DNA from 2 places in the Aromatoleum bremense genome. Region 2 is predicted to be linked to the other one. Evidence: riboswitches for the same ligand, from Rfam matches in the RefSeq annotation. Region 2 holds a riboswitch; the other holds the start of a gene.
What was found. Region 2 has a riboswitch for S-adenosylhomocysteine ahead of metH (methionine synthase). Riboswitches for the same ligand answer to the same signal wherever they lie in the genome.

Region 1: another riboswitch for S-adenosylhomocysteine. It lies ahead of ahcY (adenosylhomocysteinase); the one in region 2 lies ahead of metH (methionine synthase).

What each region holds. Positions count from the first base shown of each region.
Region 1 is NZ_CP059467.1:2,595,593-2,600,578, forward strand. It holds gene ahcY (adenosylhomocysteinase) at 1-1,413, opposite strand; S-adenosyl-L-homocysteine riboswitch at 1,488-1,560, opposite strand; gene pbN1_RS12270 (cold-shock protein) at 1,878-2,084, shown strand; gene infA (translation initiation factor IF-1) at 2,233-2,493, shown strand; gene pbN1_RS12280 (4Fe-4S binding protein) at 2,569-3,954, opposite strand; gene pbN1_RS12285 (FTR1 family iron permease) at 3,957-4,769, opposite strand; gene pbN1_RS12290 (cupredoxin domain-containing protein) at 4,790-4,986, opposite strand, start outside.
Region 2 is NZ_CP059467.1:2,040,494-2,045,479, forward strand. It holds gene pbN1_RS09560 (SPFH domain-containing protein) at 192-1,055, opposite strand; gene pbN1_RS09565 (NfeD family protein) at 1,069-1,512, opposite strand; S-adenosyl-L-homocysteine riboswitch at 1,657-1,738, shown strand; gene metH (methionine synthase) at 1,826-4,986, shown strand, end outside.

The sequences.
Region 1 (4,986 bases), 560 kb from region 2:
TCAGTAGCGGTAGTGGGCCGACTTGTACGGCCCTTCGACCGGCACGCCGATGTAGGCCGCCTGGTCCGGGCGCAGCTCGGTGAGCTGCGCGTTGAGCTTCTGCAGCTGCAGCCGCGCGACTTTCTCGTCGAGGTGCTTCGGCAGCGTATAGACGCCCACCGGGTAGTCCGCGGTGCGCGTGAAGAGCTCGATCTGCGCGATCGTCTGGTTCGCGAACGAGGAGGACATCACGTAGCTCGGGTGGCCGGTCGCGCAGCCGAGGTTAACGAGGCGGCCCTTCGCGAGCAGGATGATCCGTTTTCCGTCCGGGAAGATGACGTGATCGACCTGCGGCTTGATCTCTTCCCACTCGTAACCTTCGATCGACGCGACGTCGATCTCGTTGTCGAAGTGGCCGATGTTGCAGACGATCGCCTGGTCCTTCATCCTCGCCATGTGGTCGTGCGTGATCACGTGGTAGTTGCCGGTGCAGGTGACGAAGATGTCGGCATGTTCGGCGGCGTAGTCCATCGTCACGACGCGGTAGCCTTCCATCGCCGCCTGCAGCGCGCAGATCGGGTCGATCTCGGTGACCCACACTTGGGCCGACAGCGCGCGCAGCGCCTGCGCCGAGCCCTTGCCGACGTCGCCGTAGCCGCACACCACCGCGACTTTGCCGGCGACCATCACGTCGGTCGCGCGCTTGATGCCGTCGACGAGCGACTCGCGGCAGCCGTACAGGTTGTCGAACTTCGACTTCGTCACCGAATCGTTGACGTTGATCGCCGGGAACCGCAGCTCGCCGCGCTCGTGCATCTGGTACAGGCGATGCACGCCGGTCGTCGTCTCCTCGGTGACGCCCCGGATCGCGGCAAGCCGCACCGAGTACCACGTCGGATCGCTCGCGAGCTTCGCGCGGATCGCGGCGAACAGCACGCGCTCCTCTTCCGAACCGGGCTTCGCGAGCACCGAAGCGTCCTTCTCGGCGCGGGCGCCCAAGTGCAGCAGCAGCGTCGCGTCACCGCCGTCGTCGAGGATCATGTTCGAGTAGCCGCCGTCCCGCCACTCGAAGATCCGGTGCGTGTAATCCCAGTAGTCGGCGAGCGACTCGCCCTTGACCGCGAACACCGGCACACCGGACGCGGCGATCGCGGCCGCGGCGTGGTCCTGCGTCGAGAAGATGTTGCACGACGCCCAGCGCACTTCGGCGCCGAGCGCAGTCAGCGTCTCGATCAGCACCGCGGTCTGGATCGTCATGTGCAGCGACCCGGTGATGCGTGCACCCTTGAGCGGCTGCACGACAGCGAACTCCTCGCGGATCGCCATCAGGCCGGGCATCTCGGTCTCGGCGATGCGGATTTCCTTGCGGCCCCAGCCGGCGAGCGCGAGGTCGGCGACGACGTAATCAGTGAAGTTTTCAGCCACAGAGTTCATGTGAGTTCCTTGAACGTGTGGCCGGGAAGGGGTGCTGCGGTGAGCTCACCTTGTCACCCCGTGCCCGGCACGGGTTAAGGTGAGCGCAGTTGCGGAAAATGAGCCGAGCCTGGGACGAAAGAAAGTCTCGCAGCGCTCCTCGGCAGGGCGGGATTATAACTGTCCGCGACGGCGCGTGGAGCACCGCTTCGATTTGCAGCCGCCGCTCTTTGGGCGGACCCGGAGCAGCGAGAACCGGAGATGCGACAGGCGTCCATCCGAAAGTGCGCAGATGTAAGAATGTACGTTCCGTTTGCAAAACCCGACGATCCAGTCCACAGTGCACCGCAGCGATCTTCAAGTAGCACCGTTGTTGTCCGGTTCAGTATCTGCTTTTCTGCGGTATCTCTCCCTCATCACCCTGCCGTCTTGAGCTTCGCCCTCACCCCAGGGCACGTCCCTTCATTTTTCAGGATATTCAAGACATGGCAACAGGTACCGTAAAGTGGTTTAACGACTCCAAAGGCTTCGGTTTCATCACCCCGGAAAGCGGTGGCGACGATCTTTTCGCGCACTTCTCCGCGATTCAGGGACAGGGTTTCAAGACCCTGGCGGAAGGCCAGCGCGTCAGCTTCGACGTCACCTCCGGCCCGAAAGGCCAGCAGGCGTCGAACATCCGTCCGGCTGACTGAGCATTCCCGGCGCGGCATGGCAGCAATGCCATGCCCTCGGCCCCGCGGGGCCGGGACCCCGGCATTCCTTCAAGAACGCCTCCCCGAGGGAAAAATCACGGCGCATGCCGGACTTTTCCCTTTCTGCTTTCCTTCTGGAGACATCGTCATCGCCAAGGAAGAACTGATCGAAATGAGCGGGATGGTAGTTGAAGTCCTGCCCGACTCCCGTTTCCGCGTCACCCTCGACAACGGCCACAACCTCGTCGCCTATTCCGCGGGCAAGATGCGCAAGCACCATATCCGCATTCTGTGCGGCGACAAGGTTTCCCTCGAACTCTCCCCCTACGATCTGAGCAAGGGGCGCATCACTTTCCGCCACATCGAAGGCCGCGGGCCTCTCGGTCCACAGCAGCGGCGCAGACGCTGATCGCGTCCGGCATTCAGGGCCTGGCCGCCTGAATGCGTCGGGGCGAGGGACTGCCGTCATCCCCCACTCCACGTCTTACCAGATAAAGAACATCGTCACCCACGGCGCGACCGCGCCTGCGGCTGCAGCGCAAAAAGCGAGCAGCGCAGCGACCCGGCGTGCGCCGGACGATGCCGCTCGCCGCACGTGCAGCGCACCGAGCACGAGGCTCGCGCCGGCCGCAGCGGCGAGCAGCAGTCCGCGCACCAGCGGCAGGCTCGCGAGCACGACTCCTTCGGCCGACAGCAGTGTGACGGTCAGCGCCGACAGGCCGAGGAACACGCCGACGCCGCCGAGCGGAATCAGCGCGTAGGCGAGCCGCCGATGCGCCGCCGCCTCGCCGATGAGCCACCCGGCGGCACGCAGCCATAGCGTGATCCAGCCGCCGATGACGAGCGCCGTCGTGCCGATGTAGCCGAGAATCATCAGGCCGTCGAGCCACGTGAACACGTCGTTTGCTTCGGGGTAATGCGTCAGCAGCCACCACGGGATGTCGCTGTCGAGCAGCGCGAAGGCGTCGCGCTCGACGAGCCATTCGGCGGCGGCGAGCTTGGCCTGCACGAACCACGGCGACGCCGACCACTGGAATGCGCCGATCGCGGTGCCGATGACGCCGAACACCAGCAAGCGCGCTTCCCAGACGTCGGTTTCCTCGCTGCGCAGGCTCGCGACTTCGGCGCCGGGCAGGCGGCCGACCAACTGCACCGCGTCGCGATGACCGCTGCAGCGCCCGCACATGTGGCACGCGGCGGCGCTTTCCATACGGCGGATGTCGACCAGCGGCGCGCAATTGACCGGGATCACCCGCTTTGCCGGATGCGCCTGCCACGCTTCGCGGTCGGTGCGGAAATGCACCGGCGCGAGCCGCGCGAGCAGGCCGAACACGCCGCCGACCGGGCACAGGTGGCGGCACCACACGCGCTTGCCGCGGCCATACACGAGGCCGACCGCAGCGGCTGCGACGGTCGAGCCGCCGAGCACGAGCAGCACGGCTTTGGGGTATTCATACACGCTGACGAGCTGTCCATACACCGTCGTCGCGAGGAACGCGACGAACGGCCAGCCGCCCCACTTGATCCAGTGCGGCACGGGACGGCCGAGGCCGACGCGCGACACCTGCTCGGCGACGAAGCCTTCCGGGCACAGCACGCCGCACCACACGCGCCCCATCAGCATCATCGACACCAGCACGAATGGCCACCAGATGCCCCAGAACACGAACTGCGCGAACAGCGTGAGGTTGTCCCACAGGTGCGCGCCGGACTCTGGCAACGGCAGGAAAGCCGGCGTGACGACGAGGAAAACGTAGGCGACGAGCACTGCCCACTGGACCCCGACGATCCAGCTGCGGTGACGGCGCATCAGGTCGCCGAGGCGGGCGAGCCGCGGCGGGCGCATTGCGGGCAGCCTGCAGCTCGTCATGGTCAGGTTCTCCGCGGCGGGCGGCCGAACCATGCGAACAGCGCCCAGTAGCCGAACCACGCGATCAGCACGGTCAGCGACGGTTGCGCGCGGTAGCCGGCGAATGCCGCGGCGATGCCGCCGGCGGTGCTGCCGTCGGCGAGCAGCGCGGAGCTGTCCCACACCGGCTCGAGCAGCGGCGGCAGCCATTCCATGTTGATCAGCCGTTCGACACCCGAGACAAGCAGCGCAGCGGCAAGCAGGCACAGCACGATCTCGGTCGCGCGGAAGAACACCCGGCTCGGCAGCCAGTGCGAGCCGCGCTGGATCAGCCACGCCGTCGCCAGCGCCAGCACGAAGCCGAGGCCGGCGCCGGCGAGCATGCGGTTCAGCGCCTCGCCGGACTGCTCGACGCCGAGGCCGTACAGGAACAGCACGGTTTCGGCCCCTTCGCGGCCGACCGCGATCGCCGCGAGCAGCGCGACCGACACCCCGCCCGCGGCGTCGGCGGCTTTCGTCAGTCCCGCTTCGAGCTCGCGCTTCAGGTGCCGGCCGTGCGCGCGCATCCACAACACCATGTGCGTGATCAGGCCGGCGGCGACGATGACGATGGCGGCCTGGAACGCCTCCAGCGCGTCGCCGGCGAGCTGGCTCTGCAGCCCGAGCATCGCCAGCGCGAGCACGCCGGCGAGCAGCAGCCCGCCGGCCACGCCCGCCCACAGGTGATGGACGCCGATGCGGCCGTCGCCGCGGGCGTGAATCCACGCGTAGAGGATGCTGATCACCAGGATCGCTTCGACGCTCTCGCGCCACACGATGAAGAGTGAATTACCCATGATGTTTCCTGAGCGTCCGGTTACTGGGCGACAAACCGGCCTTTTGCCGTGTCGGGGTGGAACTCGCCGAAGAACGGGTAGGTGCCGGGCTTCAGCGGCGGAAAGATGGTGCTGCGCGTCACGCCCGGCGCGACGACGAGTTCCTTGAACGGGCTCGTCGTCTCGAACTCCTCGGGGCCGGCGTTGCGGTTCGTGAGCTGCAAGCGAAAGCGGGTGT
Region 2 (4,986 bases):
CCCGGGCAGTGCGGATTTCGCGGCCGATTCAGTACCGCTGCGGGTTAAAGTGCCAGCGCTCAGTGACGCGAAGTGGTGCGATGAACGCACCGCTTCTTGAACGCTACCGTGACCGGATCGCCGGTGTTGACCTGTTACGACCGGATGGTCATTACCGGTTGTCAGCTATGCCAGCAAAGGGACGGCTGCCACTACACCGCGAGCTTGCCGCGCGCGAGCAGGCCGCGCACAGTCTCCTGCAGGTCGGCCGGCAGCACGACGAGCTTGGCACTGTCGGCCGAACCCATGCGCTCGATCGCGGCGATGTATTTCTCGCCGAGTATGTACATCATCGGCCCGGGCTGGTCGCCGATCGCGGCGGCGACGCGGCGGATCGCTTCGGCGGAAGCTTCGGCGAGCATCACTTGGGCGTCGGCGTCGCGTTTCGCCGATTCGAGGCGCGCCTCGGCTTCGAGGATCGCGGCCTGCTTCGCGCCTTCGGCCTTGGTCACCGCGGCTTTCCTCTCGCGCTCGGCGGCGGCCTGCAGTTCCATCGCGCGCTGCATCGATGCGGATGGCTTGATGTCCTGGATCTCGACCGACTTGACGGTGAGGCCCCAGTCGACGGCTTCGTCGGCGATGCTCTCGCGCAGCCGCGCCTTGATCTTGTCGCGCGACGACAGCGCGGCGTCGAGCTCCATTTCGCCGACGATCGAGCGCAGCGTCGTCATGATCAGGTTGCGGATCGCCTCGGCGAAGTCCGTGACGCCATACACCGCCTTGACCGGGTCGGTGACCTTGATGAACGCAATCGCGTTGGTGAGGATCACCGCGTTGTCGCGCGTGATGACCTCCTGCTCCTGCACGTCGAGGATGATGTCCTTGGTGACGAGCTTGTAGGCCACCTTGTCGAGGTAAGGAATGATGACGTTGAGGCCGGGTTTCAGCGTGCCGTGGTACTTGCCGAGGCGCTCGACGATCCATTCCTCGCCCTGCGGCAGGATGCGCACGCCTTTCGCGAGCGTGACGACGACGAAGATCAGGACTGCGACGACGACGATGAACCCTTCGCTCATGGAACCCCCTTGCTCAGGCTTTGACGACTTTCAGGAAACTGCCTTCGACCGCGACGACGCGCACGCGCTCGCCGGCGGGAATCTCGCTCTCGGCGAGGCATACCCATTCCTCGGCGCCCAGCACCGGGCGCTGGAAGCGCACCCGGCCGCGCTGGAACGGCGCAACCGCGCCGACGAGCAGGCCGACCTCGCCGATGACCTCGCCGGCGGAGGTGCCGATGCGGGTCTTGTGAAAGCCGGGCTTGAACACGCGGAACCACAGCGCGACCATCGCGAGCGAGAGCGCGGTCCACAGCGCGAGCTGGGTCGTAAGCGTGAGCGCCGGCGCGGCGAGCACGACGAGCGCCATCACGAGGGCGGCGACGCCGAACCAGATCACGAAGAAGGACGGGATCGCCAGTTCGGCGAGAATCAGCACGATGCCTGCGACCGCCCACTGCCACCATTCGATATTCATGGCGCCCTCCTTTGCGGCGATTGTAACGGGATGTGGCGGGCATGTGCGCCGGCGTGATCCGGATCGACGACGTGGCCACCGGTCAGGTGGCATCCGCTCATGAGCTGCCTTGGCACGCCGCGGCAAATTCCCTAAAATTACTCCCTTGCTGAGGAGCGCTGCGACCCGCGACGGGCTGTGACTGCCGGGGCCAGGCTCAGCAACCGAACAACGGCGCTCGCAAACCACCCACCGGGGTTTGCCGCGCCGTTTGCTTTTGCGCGCTTTTTGCGGCTTCTGCCCGGTGCCTGAACCGCACGAGCGAGGTAGAACCATGCAAGCCGACCGTACCGAAGAACTCCGCGATCTTCTTTCCCGCCGCATCCTGATCCTCGACGGGGCGATGGGCACGATGATCCAGCAGCACAAGCTCGGCGAACCGGATTATCGCGGCGAAAGGTTCCGCGACCACCCGAAGGACCTGAAGGGCAACAACGACCTGCTGGTGCTGACGCGCCCGGACGTCGTTGCCGGCATCCATCGCGCCTATCTCGACGCCGGCGCGGACATCATCGAAACGAACACCTTCAACGGCACCCGCGTGTCGCAGGCCGAATACGGTCTTGGCGATTGCGCGTACGAGATCAACGTCGCCGGCGCGCGGTTGGTGCGCGAGCTGTGCGACAAGTACACGGCGCAGAACCCCGAAAAGCCGCGCTTCTGCGCCGGCGTGCTCGGGCCGACGTCGCGCACGCTGTCGATCTCGCCCGACGTCAATGATCCGGGCTTTCGCAACGTCACGTTCGAAGCGCTCGTCGACGACTATTACGACTCGGCGCGCGGTCTGCTCGAAGGCGGTGCGGACCTGCTGCTGATCGAGACGATCTTCGACACCCTGAACGCAAAGGCGGCGATCTTCGCCGTCGAGAAGCTGTTCGCGGAACTCGTCTGCGAAGGGGGCAACCGCGTGCCGGTGATGATCTCCGGCACGATCACCGACGCGTCGGGGCGCACGCTGTCGGGCCAGACCGCGGAAGCGTTCTGGAACTCGCTCGCGCACGCGCGGCCGATCTCGTTCGGCCTGAACTGCGCGCTCGGCGCGAAGGAACTGCGCCAGTACGTCGAGGAACTGTCGAACCTCTGCGACACGCACGTCTCGGCGCACCCGAACGCCGGCCTGCCGAATCCGCTGTCGCCGACCGGCTACGACGAGACGCCGGAACATCTCGCGCGCGACATCCGCGAATGGGCCCAATCGGGGCTCGTCAACATCGTCGGCGGCTGCTGCGGCACGACGCCGGCGCACATCAAGGCGATCGCCGACATCGTTTCCGGTCTCGCGCCGCGCGCGGTGCCGGTGCTCGAGAAGAAGCTGCGCCTGTCCGGCCTCGAGCCCTTCAACGTCGGCGCCGACAGCCTGTTCGTGAACGTCGGCGAGCGCACCAACGTCACCGGTTCGAAAGCCTTCGCGCGGATGATCCTCGAAGGCCGCTTCGACGACGCGCTCGCGGTCGCACGCCAGCAGGTCGACAACGGCGCGCAGGTCATCGACATCAACATGGACGAGGCGATGCTCGACTCGCTGGCGGCGATGGAGCGCTTCCTCAAGCTCATCGCGTCCGAGCCGGACATTTCGCGCGTGCCGATCATGCTCGACTCGTCGAAGTGGAGCGTCATCGAGGCGGGCCTGAAGTGCATCCAGGGCAAGGGCGTCGTCAATTCGATTTCGATGAAGGAGGGCGAAGCCGAGTTCCTGCGCCAGGCGCGGCTGTGCCGCCAGTACGGCGCCGCGGTCATCGTCATGGCCTTCGACGAGCGGGGCCAGGCCGACACGTTCGAGCGCAAGACGGGCATCTGCGCCCGCGCGTACGAACTGCTCACCGGCATCGGCTTTCCGCCCGAAGACATCATCTTCGATCCGAACATCTTCGCCATCGCGACCGGCATCGAGGAGCACGACAACTACGCCGTCGATTTCATCAACGCGGTCGCGTGGATCAAGGCGAACCTGCCTTTTGCCAAGACGTCCGGCGGCGTGTCGAACGTCAGTTTCAGCTTCCGCGGCAACGACGCGGTGCGCGAGGCGATCCACACGGTGTTCCTGTACCACGCGATCCGTGCCGGCCTGTCGATGGGCATCGTCAACGCCGGGCAGCTGGGCGTCTATGACGACCTGGATCCGGTGCTGCGCGACAAGGTCGAGGACGTCGTGCTGAACAGGCATGCGGGCGCCGGCGAGGCGCTCGTCGAGGCGGCGCAGAGCGTCAAGGAAGGCCGGGCGAAGAACGCCGGGCCGGACCTCGCGTGGCGCGCGCTGCCGGTCGAGGAGCGGCTGTCGCACGCGCTCGTCAAAGGCATCACCGACTTCGTCGTCGCCGACACCGAGGAAGTGCGCGCGAAGCTCGAAGCCGAAGGCCGCCCGCCGTTGTCGGTCATCGAAGGCCCGCTGATGGCCGGCATGAACGTCGTCGGCGACCTCTTCGGCGCCGGCAAGATGTTCCTGCCGCAGGTCGTGAAATCCGCGCGCGTGATGAAGCAGGCGGTCGCGCACCTGATCCCGTACATCGAAGCCGAGAAGCTCAGGACCGGCGCGACGTCGAAAGGCCGCATCGTTGTCGCGACCGTCAAGGGCGACGTGCACGACATCGGCAAGAACATCGTCGGCGTCGTGCTCGGTTGCAACGGCTACGAAATCATCGACCTCGGCGTGATGGTGCCGGCGGAGAAGATCCTGAACGCCGCGCGCGAGCACGGCGCCCAGGCGATCGGCCTGTCGGGGCTGATCACGCCGTCGCTCGAGGAGATGAGCCACGTCGCCGCCGAAATGCAGCGCCAGGGCTTCGCCGACGGCATGCCGTTGCCGCTCCTGATCGGGGGTGCTACGACGAGCCGCGCGCACACCGCGATCAAGATCGCGCCGCACTACAACGGCCCGGTCGTGTATGTGCCGGACGCGTCGCGCGCGGTCGGCGTCGTCACCGCGCTGCTGTCCGAAGGTGGCGCCGCGGACTTCAAGACGCAGCTCGCCGCCGACTACGACAAGATCCGCGCGCAGCACGCGAACAAGAAGGGTGTGCAGCTTGTGAGCCTGGAAGCGGCGCGCGCGAACGCGTTTCGCACCGACTGGGCAGCCGTTCCGGCCGCGGCGGGCGACGAGCCCGGCGAAGTCCGCGAAGCGAAGGCGGGTGCGGGCTATCTGCCGCCGAAGCCGAACACGTTCGGCGTGCACGCACTCGACGTGCCGCTCGCCGAGCTTGTCCCGTTCATCGACTGGGGGCCGTTCTTCCAGACCTGGGACCTCGCCGGCAGCTACCCGAAGATCCTCGACGACGAGCTCGTCGGCGAGACCGCGCGCAGCGTGTTTGCCGATGGCCGGGCGCTGCTCGAGCGCGTCATCGCCGAAAGCTGGTTGCAGGTGCGCGCCGTGTTCGGCCTGTTCCCGGCGAACAGCCTCGGCGACGACATCGCGTTCTACGGTGACGAGACGCGCTCGGC